Regions from separate parts of the Streptomyces sp. NPDC001410 genome, predicted to be linked through region 3. Evidence: riboswitches for the same ligand, from Rfam matches in the RefSeq annotation. Region 3 holds a riboswitch; each other region holds the start of a gene.
What was found. A riboswitch is a leader RNA that binds a small molecule or an ion and turns the genes downstream of it on or off. The one in region 3 is predicted to bind cobalamin.
Positions count from the first base shown of each region.

Region 1: it holds a riboswitch for cobalamin, as region 3 does, so the genes downstream of both, ACFY3C_RS29925 (prenyltransferase/squalene oxidase repeat-containing protein) here and ACFY3C_RS07815 (CbtB-domain containing protein) in region 3, are expected to answer to the same signal.
Region 2: it holds a riboswitch for cobalamin, as region 3 does, so the genes downstream of both, ACFY3C_RS15835 (cobalamin biosynthesis protein) here and ACFY3C_RS07815 (CbtB-domain containing protein) in region 3, are expected to answer to the same signal.

Region 1 is NZ_JBIAWE010000014.1:237,947-245,358, forward strand. It holds gene ACFY3C_RS29905 (MAB_1171c family putative transporter) at 1-964, opposite strand, end outside; gene ACFY3C_RS29910 (hypothetical protein) at 964-1,563, opposite strand; gene ACFY3C_RS29915 (XRE family transcriptional regulator) at 1,687-2,289, opposite strand; gene ACFY3C_RS29920 (hypothetical protein) at 2,539-3,585, shown strand; cobalamin riboswitch at 3,741-3,876, shown strand; gene ACFY3C_RS29925 (prenyltransferase/squalene oxidase repeat-containing protein) at 3,986-5,215, shown strand; gene ACFY3C_RS29930 (SCO2322 family protein) at 5,212-5,865, shown strand; gene ACFY3C_RS29935 (energy-coupling factor transporter transmembrane component T) at 5,858-7,027, shown strand; gene ACFY3C_RS29940 (ABC transporter ATP-binding protein) at 7,024-7,412, shown strand, end outside.
Region 2 is NZ_JBIAWE010000006.1:419,333-426,744, forward strand. It holds gene ACFY3C_RS15830 (cobyric acid synthase) at 1-1,072, opposite strand, end outside; gene ACFY3C_RS15835 (cobalamin biosynthesis protein) at 1,069-2,013, opposite strand; cobalamin riboswitch at 2,113-2,255, opposite strand; gene ACFY3C_RS15840 (hypothetical protein) at 2,497-2,724, opposite strand; gene ACFY3C_RS15845 (anion permease) at 2,753-4,000, opposite strand; gene ACFY3C_RS15850 (lysozyme) at 4,144-4,905, opposite strand; gene ACFY3C_RS15855 (class II aldolase/adducin family protein) at 5,139-5,813, shown strand; gene ACFY3C_RS15860 (alpha/beta hydrolase) at 6,727-7,412, shown strand, end outside.
Region 3 is NZ_JBIAWE010000003.1:257,867-265,278, forward strand. It holds gene ACFY3C_RS07805 (hypothetical protein) at 1-521, shown strand, start outside; gene ACFY3C_RS07810 (MMPL family transporter) at 1,300-3,483, shown strand; cobalamin riboswitch at 3,600-3,742, shown strand; gene ACFY3C_RS07815 (CbtB-domain containing protein) at 3,779-4,000, shown strand; gene ACFY3C_RS07820 (CbtA family protein) at 4,022-4,774, shown strand; gene ACFY3C_RS07825 (hypothetical protein) at 4,867-5,220, shown strand; gene ACFY3C_RS07830 (histidine phosphatase family protein) at 5,227-5,805, opposite strand; gene metE (5-methyltetrahydropteroyltriglutamate--homocysteine S-methyltransferase) at 5,931-7,412, opposite strand, start outside.

The DNA.
Region 1 (7,412 bases), on a different contig from region 3:
CCGTTGCCGCCCGGTGGGCCCGGTGGCGGCGGGCGGGGCTGAGGTGCGGGGAGAGTTTGAGCAGGCCGTCGTTGATGGCGGCTCGGCGCAGTTCCAGGCGCAGGGCGGCGCCGCTGACCCGGCCGGTCGCCGGGGCGGCCGGGGGCGTGACGGTGAGCATCGCCTGCCACAGGGGCTTGAGGCGCCGGTGGGTGCGGACGAGGTCCCGGCGCTCGTCGACGACCGGGCCGGCCTGCCCGGCGATGAAGCCCACGGCGACCAGTCCCGCCTCGGCGATGGCGAACGGCGGGGCGACGTACGTCGACAGCCAGTCCCAGTCACGGCCGCTCCAGCGTGCGCCGATCGCGGCGAGCTTGGCGACGTCGAAGATGAGCCCGAGCGCGTAGGCGACCTGGAGGAAGACCACGGCCCGGCGCAGCCAGGTGTCCTCGACCTCCTTGAACCAGGCCCACAGGATGCCCGCCGCGACCAGCGCGGACACCATGTGCGCGACCAGGTAGAGCAGCGCGAACTCCCGCATCCAGGGCGTGTTGGCGTAGTAGGTGTCGAGGTCCCGCAGCCGCTCCACGTGGTGGTCGCCGAGCAGGAACGTCGTCCACAGGCCGAGGATGATGGCGCCGTAGACCATCCAGACCGTGCGGGTACGCCGGCCGCGCACCGCGGACGGGGGCTCGCGCCAGGTGATGATCAGCCAGAGGCAGGCCCCGCAGTAGGCGGTGAGGAGTGAATAGACCCACAGGCCCGCGAAGTTGGGGACGCCGGTGATCTCGTTGATGCCGTGCAGGTTGCCCGGGGGCAGCGAGGCGAAGACGACCGCGCCGATGCCGAGCAGCAGCGCGGTGGCCCGCAGGATCGGGTCCTGCCAGGCCCGTCGCAGCAGCGGCAGCTTGATGACGAAGGCCACCGCGAGCAGCACCGCGGGGACGGCGTAGGCGGCGAACGAACCCGCCATGTCCCAGCGCATCACGGCCCGCCGATGTTGCCCAGCGAGGACGACAGCCGTCCGGTGAGGGTGTCCTGGGTCGTCCGCCCGGCCGCCGCGCCCGGCCCGACGACCTTGGAGAACTTCGCCGCGAGCCGCAGCCCGCACTCCTCGGCCTCCCACTCCGCCTCGGCCGCCGCCGCGGCGGGCGACCGGGTGGCCATGGCGACCACCTGGTCCCAGGGGATGTCGTCCTCGGCCTGGGCGAGCAGCCGGCGGGCCGCGGCGGGCATGCCGGCCGGGTAGTGCACGTCCAGCGTCTGGTAGTGGATGTGGCCGATCTCGTGCCCCGCGATGACGAACTTGTGCTCGTCGGGCGCCCGGTCCTCGACCACGACGACGTACTGCTCGTCCATGGCGAAGGTGACCCCGGAGACGTCCAGGCCCGGCGGGAAGGTGACGAACTTCAGCCGGACCGGGCGGTCCAGCTGCGGGCTGAGCGTGGCGCAGACCGCGTGCAGGAACGCCTTCGGCTCGGTGGGCGGGGTCAGTGTCCGGGCGGTGTCACGGACGAGCCGGTCGAGGAACCGCTTCGGCGACCTGGTGGGTCTGCGGGACTTCGGCGCTCTGTCGGGGCTCATGCGTCGTCCTTGCGGTCGGCGGGCGTGCGGCGACCATAAGGCGGGGACGACGGTAACGGCACGTTCCCGCAGCCGCAACGATCATTTACGGCCAGAACTGGATCAGTTACGGCCGGAAGCGCATCAGGCACGCCCGGCGCCCCCGGCCTGCCCGGCCTGCTCCGACGCGATGATCATCTCCGCCAGATCGGCGAGCGTGGCCAGCTGACGGGCGTTCATCTGCGGGGCCCGCGCGGCCAGTCGGACCAGTCCGCTCTCCCGCAGCCGCAGCAGCGGGTCCGCCTCCGCCTCCAGGTCCTGCAGCACCGGCTGCAACGCCTCCTGCAGCGCCTCCTGTTCGTCCGCGGTGAAGAAGCCCGCGGGCAGACCGAAGAACCTGCGCAGCCGGTCGATGTGTTCGAGGCTCGGCAGGCCGCTCTTGCGCCACTCGCTCAGCCACTGCCGGCTGGTTCCGGCGATCCGGGCCAGCTCGTCCAGCGAGTACCGCTTGCCGTCGGGCCGGCGCCGGGTCTCGCGGACGAAGTCCAGCCGCTGCCGCACCCGCCCTGCGAGGCAGCCCTCCGGCACCCGGCCGCCCGAGAGCAGCTCGACGACGACGCCGACCGGGATGCCGGTGCGGTGGGAGAGGCCGGCGACGTCCAGGACCTCCGGCAGCCGGCCGGGCCGGCCGGTCAGCTCGCCGAGGCGGTCGAGTACGTCGGCCAGCGGGGCGTAGGCGTCACTCACCGAGGTCCCCCCTGGGCGTGTCGTCCGTTCCGTGGCTGAGCTGACGCGAGGCTACCCGGTCGCCCGTGCGCCGACCAGACGTGACAACACCCACTGCGGAATTAGGCAGCAATCGTTGACAGTTGACGGTGCGGTGGGTGAGGATCGGGGCACAGAGAGCAAGATCGACCCGCCTCGGGTGCTGCCTATGGGGGAGCAGCATCCGGGGCGTACCTCTGTCCGCCTTCTCCCCACGAAGGTGAGCCTTCGATGCCGCATGCCGTCCTGCTCCTCGGAGTGAGCCACCGGGCCGCGTACGACGCGTACCCGCTGGAGCGCATCGCGGCGGTCCACCCGGTGGTGCTGGTCGACCCGTTCCCGCCCGTCTGGGCACGCCCGTACCTGGCCGGGCACATCGCCGTGGACCCCGGCCAGGAGGCGGCCACCGCGGAGGCGGTCGCGCACTACGCGTTACGGCACCGGGTGAGCGGCGTACTGACCTGGACCAGGGAGTACCTGCCCGCCGCCGCACGCATCACGGCCCGGCTCGGCCTGCCCGGCATCCCGTACGAGACGGCCGTCGCCTGCGCCGACCCGGCCGCGGCCCAGGTGCTGCTCGCCCGGCACGGGATTCCCCCGGCCGGCCGGGAGGACGCCGACGCCCCGCTCGTCCGCGCCGAGACCGTCGTCCTGGACGACGAGGTCCGCATCGCCGCACTGACCCGTACGGCACCGGGCCCGCCGCCCGCCCGGCAGCCACTGCGGCACTCCGTGCACGCCCACGACGGGCTGCTGCACAATCGCTTCCTGCGGCAGACGGTGGAGCGGACCGTGCGCGCGCTCGGTCTCGCGCACACCGTCGCCCACATCGGCCTGCGGCTCACCGCCCGCGGACCCCGCGTCACGGACGTCGTCCCGCACCTGCCCGGCGATCTGATCCCGCTGCTGGTCGAGCTGGCCACCGGCGTCGACCTCGCCCGAGCCGCCGCCGCTCTGGCCGTCGGCCGGCTCCCTGACATGGCGCCGACCCGGCAGCGGGCGGCCTCGATCCAGTTCGCCTACCCGGCCACGACCGGCCGGCTGACCCACCTGGACATGGACCCGGCCGCCGCGTACGAGCCGTCCGCCGAGCGCATGGTCCTCACCCGGCAGCCCGGCGACCACGTCACGGCGGCCGCCCACGCCGACCCCGAGGACCGCCTCGCGCACTGGGTGGCGGAGGGCGAGACCCCGACGGACTGCGCGCACACCCTGCGCCGCATGGCCCGCCACCTGACCGTGGCCGTCACCCCACCGGCCCGGCCGTACGCGGCGTAGGGCCTGTCGGGCCAACGCCCGCGGCAGCCAAGCCCCTTCGATCCCGTACCCGCCGCCCGGGCGCCACGCCTCCCCCCGTTCTCCCCGCAGCCGCCATGGCCGTGACCCCGGTCACCGTCTCCGTGTGCCCACAGCCACCCCTCGGGCCGCGCACGGCTGCCGGTAAAGTGGCGGCGTCGTCATCACACCTGTACGGGGGGAAGCCGGTGCAATTCCGGCGCTGACCCGCAACCGTGAACTGTCCGTCCTGGACGGTGAGCCGGACTGCCCCGCCCGGGACGTTGACCGGCTCGCGTGCGCGGCGACCCGCAGCGCACGGCACCGTCGAGGTTTACGGAGCCGAGCCGCCCGGGTGTTCCCGTGCGCTGCCGGTTCCCCGCAGGAGAGGCAGTCGCCGACCATGAACGTCCGCCGCAGTGCAGCGGCTCTCGCCGCCGTAGGTGTGCTGGCCGCCGCCGCACCCGCCATGGCCGCCGACCCGTCCCCGTCCGCGCCTCCGAAGGTGACGATCCCGGCCGGTCTGTTCGGCAAGACGGACCCCACGTACGACGGTGTCTGGCGCCAGTCGCTCGCCCTGCTCGCCCAGCGGACGCTCGGCTACCGCCCGGCCGGCTCGGCCGTGGACTGGCTGGTCGGGCAGCAGTGCGACAAGGGCGGCTTCGCCGCGTTCCGGGCCGACACCGCCAAGCCCTGCGAGGGCAAGGGCGGCGCCCAGCCCGACACCAACAGCACGGCCGCCGCCGTCCAGGCGCTGCAGGCGGTCGGCGGTCACGACGCCGAGGTCCGCAAGGCTCTGGTCTGGCTGACGACGCTGCAGAACGAGGACGGCGGCTGGGGCTACTCACCCGGCGCTCCCAGCGACACCAACTCCACCGGCGTCGCCATCGGCGCGTTCGCCGCGGTCGGCCAGGACCCCGCCAAGCTGCACGCCCAGGGCAAGAGCCCGTACGACCTGCTGGCCAAGTTGTCCATGCCGTGCGACGGCACCGGGGGCGGAGCGCTCGCCTACCAGCCGGACAAGAAGGGCAAGCTGGTCGCCAACGCGGACGCGACGGCGGCCGGCGTGCTGGGCGCGCTCGGCAAGGGGTTCGCGCCGAAGGCCGGGAAGGCCCCGGAGCAGAGCTCCATCTGCCGCAACTCCGACAAGCCCACCCCGGCGGAGGTGGCGAGCGACGGCGCCGCCTATCTGGGGAAGGCCATGAACCCCGACGGGTACCTGAAGTCCGCCCTGCCCGGGGCCAAGGACCAGCCCGACTACGGCAACACGGCGGACGCGGTCGTCGCGCTCGCCGCGAAGGGCTGGGCGGGGCAGGCGAAGAAGCCGTACGCCTGGCTGGAGAAGAACGCGGCGAAGTGGGCGGAGCAGAGCGGCCCGGCCGCCTACGCCGAGCTGGTCTTCGCCGCGCACGCGATGGGTGAGGACCCGCACGACTTCGGCGGCACGGACCTGGCGCAGGCGCTCAACGCGACGGGCCCGGCGCCGCAGAAGGCCGCCGCCACCGCGGAGCCCGGCAAGCGCGCCGAGCACGACTCGGGCATCGGTGTCTGGTGGATCGTCGGTGCCGGCCTCGTCTTCGGCGTCGGCATCGGCATCCTGCTCAGCGGCCGCCGGAAGCGGCAGCAGCTGTGACCGCCGTCCGCCGTGCCGCGGCCCTGCTGGTCGCCGCGCTCGTCCTCCTCGCCGGTGCCGCCCAGGCGCACGCCACCGGCTACCGCTACTGGTCGTTCTGGGAGCGGGACGGCGGCCGCTGGACGTACGCCACCCAGGGCCCGTCGACCGCCCGTCCCGACGACGGCGCGATCCAGGGCTTCCGCTTCGCGGTGAGCGAGGACTCCGCGGACGCCAGCCGGCCGCGCGGCACGGCGGACTTCGCCACGATCTGCGCGGGGACGCCCGCGAAGCCGGGTACGAAGCGGGTCGCCCTCGTCATCGACTTCGGCACGCCCGCGGACGCCCCGTCCGGCGAGACCCCGCCCACCCGCCGCACCGCCTGCGCGCGCGTCTCCCCCGACGCGACGACGGCCGAGGCCCTGGCAGCCACCGCAAAGCCGCTCCGCTACGACACCAACGCCCTGTTGTGCGCGATCGCCGGGTATCCCCACAAGGGCTGCGGGGAGCAGGTGTCCGCCGACGACACGGAGAAGAAGGCGACGCCTGTCGGCGAGAAGCCCCGGCAGAAGGACAGCGGCCCCTCCCTCGGCCTGCCGATCGGCGTGGGCGCGGTCGTCCTCCTGGCAGGGGCGGCGGTGTGGCAGGCCCGGCGGCGCCGGGATGCGTAGTCCCCGGGCGCGGTCCGGTGGGGGCTGGTCGCGCCCACACGGCGGAGCCGCAGATCGACACAGCCCGCGTCCCTTCGGGGCGCGGCCGGCACCGCTCCACCCCGGCGCCTGGTGGCTCTGGTCGCTCGGGCTCGGTACGGCCGCCACCCGGACCACCAACCCGCTCCTCCTCGGCCTCCTCATAGCCGCGGCAGGCTACGTGGTGGCCACCCACCGCTCCAGCGCGCCCTGGGCCCGCTCCTACGCCGCCTTCGCCAAGCTCGCCGTCGCCGTGCTGCTCATCCGCCTCGCGTTCACGGTCGTCCTCGGCTCACCCATCCCCGGTACGCACGTCCTGCTCACCCTCCCCGAAGTGCCCCTCCCCCACTGGGCGCAGGGCATCCAGCTCGGCGGTGAGGTCACCGCGGAAGCGCTGCTCTTCGCCGGCTACAACGGCCTGAAGCTCGCCGCCCTCCTCATCTGTGTCGGCGCCGCCAACGCCCTGGCCAGCCCGGCGCGTCTGCTCAAGTCCCTGCCCGGTGCCCTGTACGAGACCGGCGTGGCCGTGGTCGTGGCGCTCACCTTCGCGCCGCACCTGATCGCCGACGTCCAGCGGCTGCGCGCCGCCCGCCGGCTGCGCGGCCGCCCGGACCGCGGGGTACGGGGCCTGCTCCAGGTCGGACTGCCGGTCCTGGAGGGCGCGTTGGAGCGTTCGGTCGCCCTCGCGGCCGCGATGGACGCCCGCGGCTACGGCCGTACCGCCGCCGTCCCCGCCCGGGTGCGCCGTACGACGTCCGCGCTCACCCTCGGCGGCCTGCTCGGCGTGTGTGCGGGGACGTACGGGCTGCTCACCGCGGAGGGCGGCACGTACGGGCTGCCGGTGCTGGGAGCCGGGGTCGTCGCCGCGCTCGCGGGCCTGCGCCTGGGCGGCCGCCGCACCCCGCGCACCCGGTACCGCCCGGAGCCGTGGGGTGTGCACGCGTGGCTGGTCGCGGGCTCGGGTGCCGTGGTCGCCGCGCTGCTCGCGCTCGCCTCCGTACGCGCCCCGGACGCGCTGCACCCCGGCGTAGTACCTCTGGTGGCCCCCACCCTGCCCCTGTGGCCCGCGGCCGCGGTATTGCCGGCCCTGCTGCCCGCCTTCATCGTCCCCAAGGACCCCCAGGACTCCAAGGAGCCGTCGTGATCCGCTTCGAGGAGGTCAGCGTCACCTACGAGGGCGCGGCCGAACCGACCGTCCGGGGCGTGGACTTCGAGGTCCCCGAGGGCGAACTCGTGCTGCTCGTCGGCCCGTCCGGGGTCGGCAAGTCGACGGTGCTGGGCGCGGTCAGCGGGCTGGTCCCGCACTTCACCGGCGGCACCCTGCGCGGCCGTGTCACGGTGGCCGGCCGGGACACCCGGACCCACAAGCCGCGCGAACTCGCGGACGTGGTCGGCACGGTGGGGCAGGACCCGCTCGCGCACTTCGTGACGGACACGGTGGAGGACGAACTCGCCTACGGCATGGAGTCGTTGGGGCTCGCTCCGGAGGTGATGCGGCGCCGGGTCGAGGAGACCCTGGACCTGCTGGG
Region 2 (7,412 bases), on a different contig from region 3:
CGGCGGCCCTGCGCACCAGTGCGTCCGCGAGGCCCCGCTCCCGCAGCCACTCCAGCGCCCGTACGGTCCCGCGCGTGCCCGGGACCACGACCAGGTCCGCGTCCGCCAGCTCCTCCGGCCGGTCCACGAACCGCACCACGACGCCCGGTTCGGCGGCCAGCGCGTCCACGTCCGTGAAGTTGGACATGAGCGGGACCGCGCAGACGGCGACCCGCAGCACGTCCTCGCCGACGGGCGGGGCGGTGTTCGACTCCCGCACGGTCCCGCGCAGGGAGACCCTCCCCCACGCTCGGCTTCGCTCGCGCGGGGGGACCCCCATCCCGTCCTCCTCGTCGATGCCGAGCCCGTGCCGGAACGGCAGCACGCCGTAGGTGTGCCGCCCGGTGAGCCCGTGCAGCATGTCCAACCCCGGCTCCAGCAGGCTGACATCCCCGCGGAACTTGTTCACCAGGAACCCGGCGACCAGCTCCTGGTCCTCCTGGGACAGCAGCGCGACGGTCCCGAAGAAGGAGGCGAACACGCCTCCGCGGTCGATGTCGCCCACCACCAGCACGGGCAGCCGCGCGTTCCGCGCGATCCCCATGTTCACGATGTCGGTGCGCCGCAGATTGATCTCCGCGGGCGAACCGGCCCCCTCACAGATCACCGCGTCATACGTGCCCCGCAACTCGGCCAGACAGTCCAGCACCGTGCCGAGCAGCTGCTGTTGGCGCCCCCCGTGCAGCCTTTTCCCGGGGGACGCCCCCCCAGACCCCCCGAAGAAGCCGCGCGCGCTCAGCTCGCCCACCGGCTTGCCGAGCAGCACCACCTGACTGCTCTGCTCGCCACCGGGCTTGAGCAGCACGGGGTTCATCAGCGCGGTCGGCTCGACACGGCAGGCCTGGGCCTGCATGGCCTGGGCCCGCCCGATCTCGGCACCCTCCCGGGTCACGAACGAGTTGAGGGACATGTTCTGCGCCTTGAAGGGCGCGACCTTGACGCCCTGGCGCACCAGCCACCGGCAGATCCCGGCCGTCACGACGCTCTTGCCGGCGTCGGAGGTGGTGCCGGCGACGAGCAGACCACCGTTCACTTGCCACGTCCCTTCACGAGTCGGCGCGCGGCGACCGTGACGCCGAGCGCGAGCAGGCCGACCCGGCGGGAGAGCCGTACGGCCCGGTCGATGTCGGTGACCCGGACCGCCCGGCCGGTGTCCCCGCCCAGTACGGGCCGGTGTTCGACGCGTCCGCCGTAGGAGAGCGTCCCGCCCAGCCGGACACCGAGGGCACCCGCGAACGAGGCCTCGACGGGCCCGGCGTTGGGACTCGGGTGCTTGCGGGCGTCCGCCCGCCAGGCACGCACCGCGCCGCGGGGGTCCGGTCCGGCCGCGGCGGCGAGTACGGCGGTCAGCCGCGCCCCCGGCCACCCGACGACGTCGTCGAGCCGGGCGGAAGCCCAGCCGTAGCGCCGGAAGCGGGCCGACTTGTGCCCCACCATCGCGTCCAGGGTGTTGACGGCCCGGAACCCCAGCAGCCCCGGCACCCCGCCCACCGCACCCCACACCAGCGCACCCACCACGGCGTCGGAGGTGTTCTCGGCGACGGACTCCACGACCGCTCGGGCGATCCCGTCGGCGTCGAGGGCCTGCGGATCCCGCCCGCACAGATGCGGCAGGCGCGCCCGGGCCGCCTCGACGTCCCCGGCCTCCAGCGCGCGCCCGACGGTCCGCGCCTCCCGGGCGAGCGAAGTACCCCCGACCACGGCCCAGGTGGCGGCGGCGGTCAGCGCGACGGAAGCGACGGGGGAGCGGCGCACTGCCCGCTCGGCCACGGCCCCCAGCGCGACGGCGCCTCCGGCGCACACGGCGGTGTGCAGCGCACCCCAGCCGCGGTGGTCGTGCCACAGCGCGCGTTCCACGGCGGCGGCAGCCCGCCCGAACGCGGCGACCGGATGCCCGCGGCGCGGATCGCCGAGGACCAGGTCGCCGACGAGGCCGGCGGCGGCGCCGTACGCGTAGAAGCGATCGGCACCCATCGGCTCAGCCGGCCGTCGGGGCAGGCAGGGCCTGGTTACTGAACCTCAATCGGCAGCCGCGCATGGCGATATGTCCTCACTCAGGGTGTCCACGCCCTGGTTCGACGAGACCGGCGGTGAGAGTTCCTGGCTCCCGGGGATTTCTTCCCCGGTGACAGTGGCGGGACCGCGCCGGATTCGCACCGGCTTCCTCTCCTGCCGCCGTACATGGCCCGGGCAGTCCACCACGCGCCCGGAAGGGCCGTCAACTTGCCTTTGACCTGGGAAGCCGGACTGTGCTGAGGCCCACATCGCCGGCCCGCCGGGCGGCGCCGAGCGACCGGGTTGCGGTGAATTCCGCTCCCTCGGACGGCATGCGGGGATCCCGCTCGCGCTCACGGACCGTGATCGCCTGCAAGAGCGTCCAGGCCGCGGCGGACACACGTCCGCCCTGTCGCTCCGACTGAATCGGTGCCGACAGGGCGGACGATGAGGATTTACGCGTCAGGGCTTCGCCACGATCAGATAGATCCCGTACGCCACCGCGGCCGCACAAGCCGCGAAGCACACGTACGCACCGGTCACGGCCAGCGCCGCGGACCCACCCTGCGCCGTGGCCTTCTCGCGGCGCGACAGGCCGTTGACGCCGAGGGTGAACAGGGCCACCAGGCCCACCGTGAACGCGAGGCTGACGCCGAAGACGGAGCCGAGAGCCGCCCAGTCGATCTTCATGGGGATGCTTCCTTCAGTTTCCGGGCGGTCAGACTGCGGCGGCCGGCGGAGTCGCCGGAGCCGGTTCGGTGGTGGCCTGGGCCGGGATCGTGACCGACAGGTCCTCGGCGACGATGCCCGCGGGCGGCGGGGTCACCGCGGCGATGGCGGTGGTCACCACGCCGGCCGGCTCCTCCGTGTCGTCGACGACGTTGGTGTGGTCGACGACCTCGCGGCGGGAGATCTTCCAGATCGCGGCGCTGGCGCCGACCAGGAAGACGGCGACGGCCGCGGTGCCCCAGTCACCCAGGTCCATGACGGACTCGGCGCCCGCGCCGACCAGCGCGGCGGCCGGCAGGGTCAGCGCCCAGGCGATGAACATGCGGGTCGCGGTGGACCAGCGGACCACACCGCCCTTGCGGCCCAGACCCGCACCCATCACCGAGCCGGAGACGACGTGGGTGGTGGAGAGGGAGAAGCCGAGGTGCGAGGAGGCCAGGATGGCCGTGGCCGCGCTGGTCTGGGCGGCGAAGCCCTGTTGCGGCTCGAGGTCGGTCAGGCCCTTGCCCATGGTGCGGATGATCCGCCAGCCGCCGATGTAGGTGCCGAGCGCGATCGCCAGACCCGCGGAGAGGATGACCCAGATGGGAGGGTTGGAGCCGGGGGCGATGGCGCCGCCCGCGATCAGCGCGAGGGTGATGATGCCCATCGTCTTCTGCGCGTCGTTGGTGCCGTGGGCGAGGGAGACCAGACCGGCGGAGGCGATCTGACCGGCGCGGTAGCCCTTGCGGGTGGCCTCGCCGTCGGCGTTCTTGCCGATGCCGTAGGAGAAGCGGGTGGCCAGCATCGCGGCGAGACCCGCGACGATCGGCGCGGCGACCGCCGGGAGCAGCACCTTGGTGACGAGCACGTCACTGTGGACGGCACCGAAGCCCGCGGAGGCGACGGTGGCGCCGATCAGGCCGCCCATCAGGGCGTGCGAGGAGCTGGACGGCAGTCCCACCAGCCAGGTCATCAGGTTCCAGAGGATCGCGCCGACCAGGGCGGCGAATATGACCTCGGGACGGATGCCGTTCTCATCGACAAGGCCCTTGGAGATCGTGTTGGCGACCTCCACGGAGAGGAAAGCGCCTACAAGGTTGAGGGCGGCGGACATGGCCACCGCCACCTTGGGCTTGAGCGCACCGGTCGAGATGGTCGTGGCCATCGCGTTGGCGGTGTCGTGGAAACCGTTCGTGAAATCGAACGCGAGTGCGGTTACCACCACAATCGCGAGGATCAGCGAGAAGTTTTCCATTTACCCAGGCAATCGTTCGAGGTCATTGGCTGTTGGACCGTAGGCAACCTGGGTGAACGGAAGGTGAACTGAGGCAGGCGTCAGGGTGTCGTCAAAGGATGGCTGGGATGTCGTTCGAGTCCGACACCCCAGGCGCCCCTTGGCTACCAACCCCGCGCGAAGGCCTGCAGCAGGCTCGGCGGCCCGTTGAAGAGATTCTGGTCACCCGGCAGACCGCCCTCGGTGCCGAACTGCCAGAAGGTCCAGTGTGTCCAGCCGCCCGGCAGTTCTCCCGGGTCCGACGTGCCGTGCCGGGCGATCCACAGGGGGTGGTCCCCGGCGAAGGCGCGGCTGTCGCCGGTGCAGGCCTGCCACCAGTGGGCGGTGGTGTAGATGACCGGACGCCGGCCGGTCTCCCGCTCGACCTCGTCGCTGAAGGAGCGGATCCAGTCGACCATCCGCGTCCGGTCCAGCCCGTAGCACTCGTGCTTGTCGTCGTACGGGTTGTACTCGATGTCGAGCGCGGGCGGCAGCGTCCAGCCGTCCGCCCGCCAGTCCCCGCCGTGCTGCACGAAGTACGCGGCCTGCTCGGCGCCCGAGGAGCGGTCCGGCCGCGCGAAGTGGTACGCGCCCCGGATCAGGCCCGCCTGGCGCGCGCCCTCGTACTGCCGGTCGAAGTAGGGGTTCTGGTAGGTCGTGGACTCGGTCGCCTTGATGTAGGTGAACCGTGCGCCGTCCGACCGGGCGGCGGGGAAGTCGACGTGCTGCTGGTGGGACGACACGTCGTGGCCTCTGAGCGGGCCCACGGCGGACGCCGGTGACCCGGCGGCCGCGGCCTGGGTGCCCGTGAGGGCGAGCGCCGCGGTGGCGGCCGCGAGAACGCCCGCGCGGCGGCGGGAGCGGGAGGCGGTGCGAGCACGAGGCATGTGTCCCCCTGGAGTGGCGGTGGAACGTCGTCCAGCGAGCAGGAAAGATCCGAGCAAGAAAGATCCCAGTAAGAAAGATCCGGGTATGAAAGATCATTGAATGCCTGATGATCACTTAAAACATGATGATTTCGGGTGTTTCGCGGCGGCCTTCACTCGTTCGGCGGTACGGGTTCCGGCCCGAAGCACGCCGACGGGCCGCTCCGAGCCGGGCCGGCTGGCAGGATCGCGGCATGGCTGAACAGCGGCGGGAAGCGGAGCGGGAAGCGGAAGCGGCGCACGTCTGGGAGGCGCTGGTCGCCACGGCCCGCCGGACGGTGGCCGACGGACTGGTCGTCGGCACCTCGGGAAACGTCTCGGCACGCGTCGGGGGCGTCGTGCTGGTCACCCCTTCGGGCGTGCCCTACGACCGGCTGACCCCGGACGACATCACCGGCGTCGATCTCGACGGGCGCCAGGTGCTCGGCACGCTCGTGCCGACCAGCGAACTGCCCATGCACCTCGCCGTCTACCGCACCACCGACGCCCGGGCCGTCGTCCACACCCACGCCGTGCACGCCACGGCCGTCTCCACCCTCGTGACCGAGCTGCCGCCGATCCACTACATGGCCGGCGCCCTCGGCGGCCGCGTGCGTGTCGCCCGCTACGCGACCTACGGCACCGACGAGCTGGCCGCGAACATGCTCGACGCCCTCGCCGACCGCTCCGGCTGCCTGCTGCAGAACCACGGCACGATCACCTACGGCACCACCCTCGACCAGGCCTACGACCGCACCGCCCAGCTGGAGTGGATGTGCCGCCTGTGGCTGACGGCATCGTCGGTGCCGGGCCTGACGCCCTCCCTGCTGACGGACATACAGATGGAGGAGGCCGGCACACGTTTGAAGGGCTACGGCCAACGCAGCTGACCTTGGGCGCCTGGGCGCCTGGGCGCCTGGGCGCCTGGGCGCCTGGGCGCCTGGGCGCCTGGGCGCTTGGCCGCTTGGTCGTCTGGTCGTCTGGTCGTCTGGTCGTCTGGTCGTCTGGTCGTCTGGTCGTCTGGTCGTCTGGTCGTCTGGTCGTCTGGCCTTCTGACCGCCAGCCGCAGCGGCCGGGCTCGGCCTGCACCGGCTCGGCTTGGCCGGGCTCAGCCTGCACCGGCTTGGCCAGGCTCGGCTCGCACCTGCTTGGCCTGCACCGGCTCGGCTTGGCCCGCACCTGCCCGCACCGGCCCGGCTTGGCCCGGCCCGCATCGGCCCGGCTCGGATCATCGGTTCTCTCCGCCGCAGCGACGCTCGGCCACGGTGCGCTCTTCCGCAACGGCGCACCTGCCCGGCCCGGCTTGGCCCGCACCGGCCCGGCTTGGCCCGGCCCGCACCTGCCCTGCCTGCACCGGCCCGGCTCGGCTCGGCCTCGGCTCGGCTCGGCCCGCACCGGCCCGGCGCATCGGTTCTCTCCGCCGCAGCGACGCTCGGGCACGGCGCGCTCTTCCGCAACGGCGCACCCGCCCGGCCCGGCCCGCACCGGCCTGGCCCGGCCCGGCCCGGCTCGGCTCGGCTCGGCTTGGCCCGCACCTGCCCGGCCCATTGGTTTTCTCCGCCACAGCGACGCTCGGGCACGGCGCGCTCTTCCGCAACGGCGCTAGCCCCAGCGCACGCCTCTGGCTGTGCCGCGCCCTCCCGCACCCCGCCGGATCTCGGCTCTCCCGCATCCCGGCCCGCCTCACCCCCCGCATCCCGGCCCGCCTCACCCCGCCGGATCCTGGCTCCCTCACCCCGCCGGATCCTGGCCCCCTCACCGTTCCGCTGGCCCGTATCGGGAACCCGCACGACACTGGAAGCCGTGGGCACCGTCAGAGCGACCGCCGCCGCACTCACCGCGGTCCTGGCCGCCGGCGCGGCCTCCGTGGCCGCCGGGCGGCTTGCCAGTGACGCCGCGCTGAAGGCGCCGCCCGGCCGCCCGCTGCCCACCGAACCCCGGCTCACCGTGCACGGCACGGCCGCGGGACAGATCACCCTCACCCGCGACCTGGCCTCACTGCGCCCCGGCACCTACGGCCTGGCCGGCGACGGGTCGCACGCGGTCGTCGGTCCCGTCCTGGCGACGGCCGCGCACACAGCCGACACCGTCGTACGCCGCCTCGTGCGCGTCACGCACGGCACCCTCGCCGCCGGCGACGCCGTGTGGCTCACCCCGAACGTGCACGTCGGCAACCCGGACACGGCCCTCGGGCTCGACCATGCCGACATCGACGTGCCCGGCGAACTCGGGGCCCTGCCCGCCTGGTTCGTGCCCGGCTACCGGGACACCTGGGTGATCGCCGTGCACGGCCTGGGCACCACCCGCGAGCACGCCATGAATGTCATGGAGTTCCTGCACAGCCGCCGGCTGCCGATCCTCGCGCTCGCCTACCGCGGCGACCTCGGCGCCCCACGCCCGCCGGACGGCCTGGGCCACCTCGGCGAGACCGAGTGGCGCGATGTGGACGCCGCGATCCGCTACGCCGTCCGCTACGGCGCCCGCCGGGT
Region 3 (7,412 bases):
CGATCGTCGTCGGAGCCGTCACGTTCGTGACCGGTCTCCTGGCCGTGGGCACGGTGATCCCGACCGGCCTGGCGATCCTGAAGGGGAACGGGATCCCTGTCGTCGGAATGTCCGCGCTCACCGGAGTGCGGGTCGTCGTCGGCACGGCCGCTGTGCTCGCCCTCGCCGCTGTGCTCGCTCTCGCGCTCGGCGCCCTGCTCCGGCGGGCCTGGCTCGCGGTCCTCGCCGCCGTCCTCGCGATCGTGGTCCCATACGTTGTGACCTCCTTCCCGCTGCTGACCGACGGCCTGTCACAGTGGCTGCTGCGGGCCACTCCGGCCGCCGGATTCGCCGCCCAGCAGACCCTCATCGAATATCCGCAGGTCGTCGCCCACTATGCGCCCTCCGCCGGATACTTCCCGCTTCCGTGGTGGGCCGGGATCGCTGTGCTGTGTGCGTACACGGTGATGCTGCTGGGGCTTGCTCTGTGCCGCCTGCCGCAGAGCGATCAGCGGGCCGAGCGGCCCGGGGACTGGAGGTGACCCATGAGGGCGCAGAAGCCCACGAGTTCCTGCGCCCTCACCGCGGGCTGCCGGAATGCGGCGACGTTGCGAGCGACCGGGGCGGCAAAGTGACGACGCTGTGCGCCGGGGTTCGGCGAGACTGCCGCCATGGTATGACGCCCGATCAGGCTGGCAATATCCGTAGTCGCGTGCGTCGATGCCCAAACTCCTATGCACGCGAGGTTCGGCGCTGCTCCACGGCCTGCTCAACGTGCTCTCTGGTGAACTCTTTGTAGATGCGCTCGCCATGGGCGTCGGCGACGACGGCTTTCGCGCCCGCCCGACGCAGGACTGCGGCACAAGGGCGCGGCCGACGACTCCGATGGCTTCGTCGACGAGTACTCGCTTGGTGACTCCTGATGCCTGGTCCCCGGCGAGTGCGCATGCCTCACGGGCGCCGACGGCGCACGGCATGTGAGCGCTGGGGGAGTCCGTACGCCGGAAGCGGATCCGGACAGTGGCGTGCGGTAGGCACGACTATGGGGCGTCCCTGTGCGCGAGCAGCAAGGTGTTCCAACTCCCACCCATCGGGCGGGAGTTCACGTCTCAAGCCCCGAATGAACAGCCATGACTGAAAAGAGAAGGGTTTTTCTCGGTCGGGCGTCACACGATGGAATGATCTCGGCGTGCGGTCACTACGATCGCATCTCAAGACAACCATTCGACCGGCCCCTAAAGTGACGGCCGGTCAGGGTCGCCGATGCCAGGGTCCGCTCCCCGGGCTGCGGTGATCTTCCTGTCCAGGAGGACCTTCCGCATGTTCCGACGCATTGGGAATGCCGTCGTCCGTCATCCCGTCTGGACGATCGTGGCATGGCTCATCGCGGCGGTGGCGATCGTCGCCACCGCGCCGAGCCTGCCCTCGAACAGCGACGAGAGCAGTTTCCTGCCAAAGAGTTACGAGTCGATCAAAGCGGCGGAGCTACAGGAGAGGGCGTTCCCCAGCGCCTTCACCCCGTCCGCGATCGCGCTGTACCAACGCACCGACGGCGGCAAGCTCACCGCCGCCGACAAACAGGACATCGCCCGGATCACTTCACAGCTGGGCAACAAGCACATCGACCAGGTGCAGAAGGTCGTCCCCGGCCAGCCGTCCAAGGACGGCAGGTATGACCTGACCCTGGTGCAGATGGACAGCAAGAACGCCGGCCAGCCCAAACAGATCGACGCGGCCAAGGTGTTGCGCGACGACGTCAAGGAACTGGCCAAGGGCACGAACCTCGACGTCAAGCTCGGTGGCTCGGCCGCGCAGGCCCTGGACCAGCAGGACTCGTCCAAGCGGGGCCAGGCACTGATCGGTATCGGCACCTTCGCGATCATCCTGGTCACCCTGCTGATCATCTTCCGTGCGCCGATCCTTGCGATCCTCCCCCTGGTCCTGATCGGCCTGGTGTCGGCCGTCGCCAACGGCCTGATCGCCTACGCCACCAAGCTGTTCGACCTGCAGGCCAACAGCTCGATCTCGTCGATCCTGATCGTCGTGCTCTTCGGCGTGGGCACGGACTACTTCCTCTTCCTGATGTTCCGCTACCGCGAGCGCCTGCGCGCCGGCGACGAGCCGAAACAGGCCATGATCAACGCGGTCGACCGGGTCGGCGAGGCCATCGCCTCGGCCGCCGGAGCGGTCATCATCGCCTTCCTCGCGCTGGTGCTGTCCACGCTCGGCTTCCTCAAGCAGATGGGCCCGGCACTCGCCATCGCGGTCGCCGCCACGCTGGTCGCGGGCCTGACCCTGATCCCGGCCGTGGTCTCGCTCATCGGACCGAAGGTCTTCTGGCCCTCCAAGTCCTGGCAGCGGGAGCCGGAGAACGCCCGGTTCGCCGCCCTCGGCCGCGGCGTGCAGCGCCGTCCGGCGCTGACCGCCGCGGTGTCCGGCCTCGTCCTGGTCGCACTGTCGCTCGGCACCCTCGGCTTCAACGCCACGTTCGACCTGGCGGCGGGCTCCATGCCCAAGACCAAGGAGTCCATGGTCGTCCAGGACGAGATGCAGAAGGCGTACTCGGCGGGCGCCGCCGCACCCACCGACGTCTTCCTGTCCAGCACCGACGGCCAGCAGCTGGACAAGTCCGGCCTGGACGCGTACGCGCAGAAGCTCGGGGCTGTGGACGGCGTCGCGAACGCCCGCCTTACCCAGCTGAACAAGGGCGGCACCACCGCCGACTTCACCGTCACGCTCAAGTACGAGGCGTCGACGGACAAGGCGATCGATGCCGTGGGCGAGGTGCGCGACGTCGCGCACTCCGACGCCCCCAAGGGCACCGAAGCCGTCGTCGGCGGCATGTCCTCGATCTACAAGGACATCGCCACGGCCGTCAATCACGACTACCGGACGGTCTTCCCCGTCGCCGCCCTCCTCATCATGATCATCCTGGGGCTGCTGCTGCGCAGTGTGGTCGCCCCCTGGTACCTGATGGCCTCGGTGGGCCTCGGCTTCGGTGCCACCCTCGGTGCCACGGTCTGGATCTTCCAGGAGGGGCAGGGGCACTCGGGTCTGATGTTCATGCTCCCGGTGATCATGTACCTGTTCGTGGTCGCCATCGGCACCGACTACAACATCCTCATGATCGCCCGGCTCCGCGAGGAGGCCCGCGAGGGCCGCGAGCCCCGCGAGGCGGCCGGCATGGCGCTCCGGCACGCCGGGCCGACCGTGGCGGCGGCCGGCTTCATCCTGGCGGCTACCTTCGCCACCATGATGCTGGCGGGCAACTCGCTGCTGACGGAGATGGGTTTCGCGGTCTCCTTCGGCATCGCGGTCGCCGCCTTCGTGATGGCGATGTTCTTCACGCCGAGCCTCACCGCGCTGATCGGCCACGCGGCGTGGTGGCCGGGCCACGGGGACCAGGCACGGGAAGCGGCCGGTGCCGGATCGCCTGACACCGGTTCGGTTCCCGGCCAGAACCGGGACACGGTTGCACCCGATCCGTCGGGCCGCCGCGGCTAGCGGCACGAGGACGGAGCAGGTCTGCCGGGCCGCACAGCCCGGCAGACCCGACCCGCCGTCATCGCAGCGGCCGACGCGAGAGGAAGATCACGAAGGACGACGCGGTCTTGGCCATGCACGCGCCACGCGGTACGGTCTGTCCGATATCGACGACGGCGAGACGGAAGCCGGTGGGAATCCGGAACGGTCGCGCCACTGTATGCGGAACACCCCTGGGTGTCCCGTGAGTCAGACCCGTGGCCGTCGTCATGTGCACCACCGAGATGGGACGCGAACTCCCAGAGGAGGTCCTGCCATGGCGCAGACCGTCGCCCAGCCGACAGCCACCACCCCCGCCGTTCCCGCCACGCTGCCGCTCAAGGCGATCGCTCCGTGGGCGGTCTTCTTCGGCATCCTCATGCTCGTCCTGCTGTACTTCGTCGGTGCCGAGCAGGGCGCCACCTCCGTGTTCAACGGCACGGACGTCCACGAGTGGGTGCACGACGCACGCCACCTGCTCGGCTTCCCCTGCCACTGACGCGAGGGACGCCGCTCAGCCATGAACTCCGCAACCGTGAGAAACCTTCTCGTCCGGGGCATGCTCGCCGGCCTGGCCGCCGGCGTGCTCGCCCTGGTCGCCGCCTACTTCCTGGGTGAGCCGAACGTCGACAGCGCGATCAGCTTCGAGGACGCCCACACTCACGAGCACGGGATGGAGGTCGTCTCCCGCTCCCTGCAGTCCACCCTGGGCCTCGCCACCGGTGTCCTCGTCTACGGGGTCGCCTTCGGCGGCATCGCCGCGCTCGCCTTCTGCGTCGCGCTCGGCCGTGTCGGCCGCTTCAGCCCGCGGGCGACCGCACTGCTGCTGTCCGGCTGCGCGCTGCTCGCCGTGTACGTCGTCCCGTTCCTGAAGTACCCGGCCAACCCGCCGTCGGTCGGCGAGCCCGACACCATCGGCAGGCGGACGACCCTGTACTTCCTGATGATGCTGCTCAGCGTGCTCCTGGCGGTCGCCGCCACCATCCTGGGCAAGCGCCTCGCACCCACCCTGGGCACCTGGTACGCGACTGTCCTCGCGGTCGCCGCCTTCGCCGTCGCGATCGGCCTGGCCTACGCCTTCCTGCCGGTCGTCAACGAGGTGCCGAAGGACTTCCCGGCCACCCTGCTGTGGCGGTTCCGCCTCTCCGCACTGGCCATCCAGGCCGTTCTGTGGGGCGGATTCGGCCTGCTCTTCGGCGAGTTGGCCGAGCGGCAGCTGAACCCGAAGCCCGCGACCGCCGCGTCCGGGCGAAGAGTTCCCGCCACGCACTGATCCCTTCAGGACACGACAGGGCCCTTCGGAACCGTCCGGGGGCCCTCTCGCGTTTCCGGGACACCGGCGGAGGCGACGAGCGGAGGAGCCGAGTGGCCAGACAACGTCCCGAACCGCGCCATATCACGCTCGGCGGACGTGAGGCGGTCGCCCTGACCATGGAGGAGTACGCCCAACTCATCGCCAGCCGACGCCAGATCGGCGGCCAGAGCGCGCGCGTACGGGTGCTCGCCCAGCAGGTCAAGCGGACCGAGAGACTGCTCGACGAGCTGGAGGCCCTGGTCGGTGGCCCAACGACCGTATGCGGCACCCGGGATGAGGGCCCGGGCCGGCGGGCGATGCCCGACTGCCACGTCAACCACGGCACGACCGGCGACACGGACACCGACTGCCTGCGGTGCGCGATAGCGGCACTGTTGCGTCGCCATCGGGACGCGACCTTCTGACCGCTGTCACTCGCCAGGCTGGGCGAGGCCGTGTCCGAGCCGCACGTTCCAGCGCCCGGACCGGCCGGTGACCTCCGTCGCCGTGAGCGGCGGGACGTCGAGGCGCCAGAACGCCGCCTCGGGTGCGCCCAACGCGTGCACCACCACAGCCCGTACGACCTCGGGCTCCACCACGGCGATCGTCCTGCCGTCCGCCGGCCCACTCGTCTCCAGCCAGCGCGCGACCCGCGCACACAGCTCCCGCACCGACTCGCCGCCATGCGGTGCAGCCCCGGGATCGGCCAGCCAGCGGGCTACTGCTTCCGGCTCGACGGCACCGACGTCGTCCAGCGTCCGCCCTCGCCACCGGCCCACGTCCAGACCCGAGAGCTCCGGTTCCACCGAGGCGTCGAGGCCGAGCGCGGCGGCCGTCTCCCGGCAGCGCACGCTGGGAGAGGCGAGGAGGCGGCCTGCTGCGGGCAGGGACCCGGCCGCCGACCTGGCCCGTGCCGCCGCGCTGTCCTCGATCGAGTCGCCGTCGTCGAAACGGGCCCGCCGCAGCGAGGGCGTGGTCGCGGGTGAGATGAGAGTGACACGGCTGGTCACGCGGTTTTTCCTCCTGCTTCCGCCGCGGGGCGGGGTGTCCTGGACTGCGTGCCTACGACGGTACGGGCATGCGTTGCGGCCGTGCAGACCCGCCCCGGTCGGTACGGCCGGGGCGGGCTCGGTGACTAGATCTCCGTGCGCACGGTCCGAGCCGCGGCGACCAGGTTCTCCAGGGAGGCCCGTACCTCCGGCCAGCCGCGGGTCTTGAGCCCGCAGTCCGGGTTGACCCACAGGCGTTCGGCGGGGATGGCCTTGAGCCCGAGGCGCAGGAGGTCGGCCGCCTCGGCGGCGCCGGGCACGCGCGGGGAGTGGATGTCGTAGACACCCGGTCCGGCCTCGCGCGGGTAGCCGTAGGCGGCGAGTTCACGGGCGACCTGCATGTGGGAGCGGGCGGCTTCCAGGCTGATGACGTCGGCGTCGAGGGCGTCGATGGCCTGGACGACGTCGCCGAACTCGGCGTAGCACATATGGGTGTGGATCTGGGTGTACGGGCGTACGCCGCTGGTGGAGAGCCGGAAGGCTTCCGTGGCCCACTCCAGGTAGGCCGGGCGGTCGGCGGACCGCAGCGGCAGGGTCTCGCGCAGCGCGGGCTCGTCGACCTGGATCACCGAAGTGCCCGCCGCCTCCAGGTCGTTCACCTCGTCGCGCAGGGCGAGGGCGACCTGGCGGGCGGTCTCGGCGAGCGGCTGGTCGTCACGGACGAACGACCAGGCGAGCATGGTGACCGGACCGGTGAGCATGCCCTTGACCGGGCGGTCGGTGAGGGACTGGGCGTACGTCGTCCAGCGCACCGTCATCGGTTCGGGGCGGGAGATGTCGCCGGCCAGGATCGGCGGGCGGACGTAACGGGTGCCGTACGACTGGACCCAGCCGTGCCGGGTGGCGAGGTAGCCGGAGAGCTGTTCGGCGAAGTACTGGACCATGTCGTTGCGTTCGGCCTCGCCGTGCACCAGGACGTCCAGGCCGGCCTGCTCCTGGAAGGAGATCACCTCCCGGATCTCCGCCCTGATGCGCTCCTCGTAGCCTTCCGTGCCGACGCGCCCCGCACGCAGGTCGGCCCGTGCGGTGCGCAGATCGCCGGTCTGCGGGAAGGAGCCGATGGTCGTCGTCGGCAGCAAGGGCAGGCGCAGGTGGGCGCGCTGGGCGGCGGACCGCTCGGGGTACGGCTGGGAGCGGCGGGCGTCCGCGGCGGTGACGGCGGCGGTGCGGGCGCGGACGGCCGGATCGCGCGTGATGGGGGAGCCGACCCGGGAGGCGAGGTCGGCGCGGTTTGCGGACAGTTCGGCGGCGATCGCGTCCGGGCCACGGGTCAGTCCGCGGGCCAGGGTGACGACTTCGGCGGTCTTCTGCCGGGCGAAGGCGAGCCAGCGCCGGATCTGCGGTGCGATGTCCCGCTCCGTTGAAGCGTCGAGGGGGACGTGCAGCAGCGAGCAGGAGGCCGACACATCGACCCGGCCGGCCAGGCCGAGCAGGGTGCCGAGCGTGGCGAGGGACTTCTCCAGGTCGTTGACCCAGACGTTGCGGCCGTCGACGACACCCGCGACCAGGCGCTTGCCGGGCAGCCCGCCGACCGCAGCGAGCGCCTCCAGGTTGGCGGCCTCGGTGAA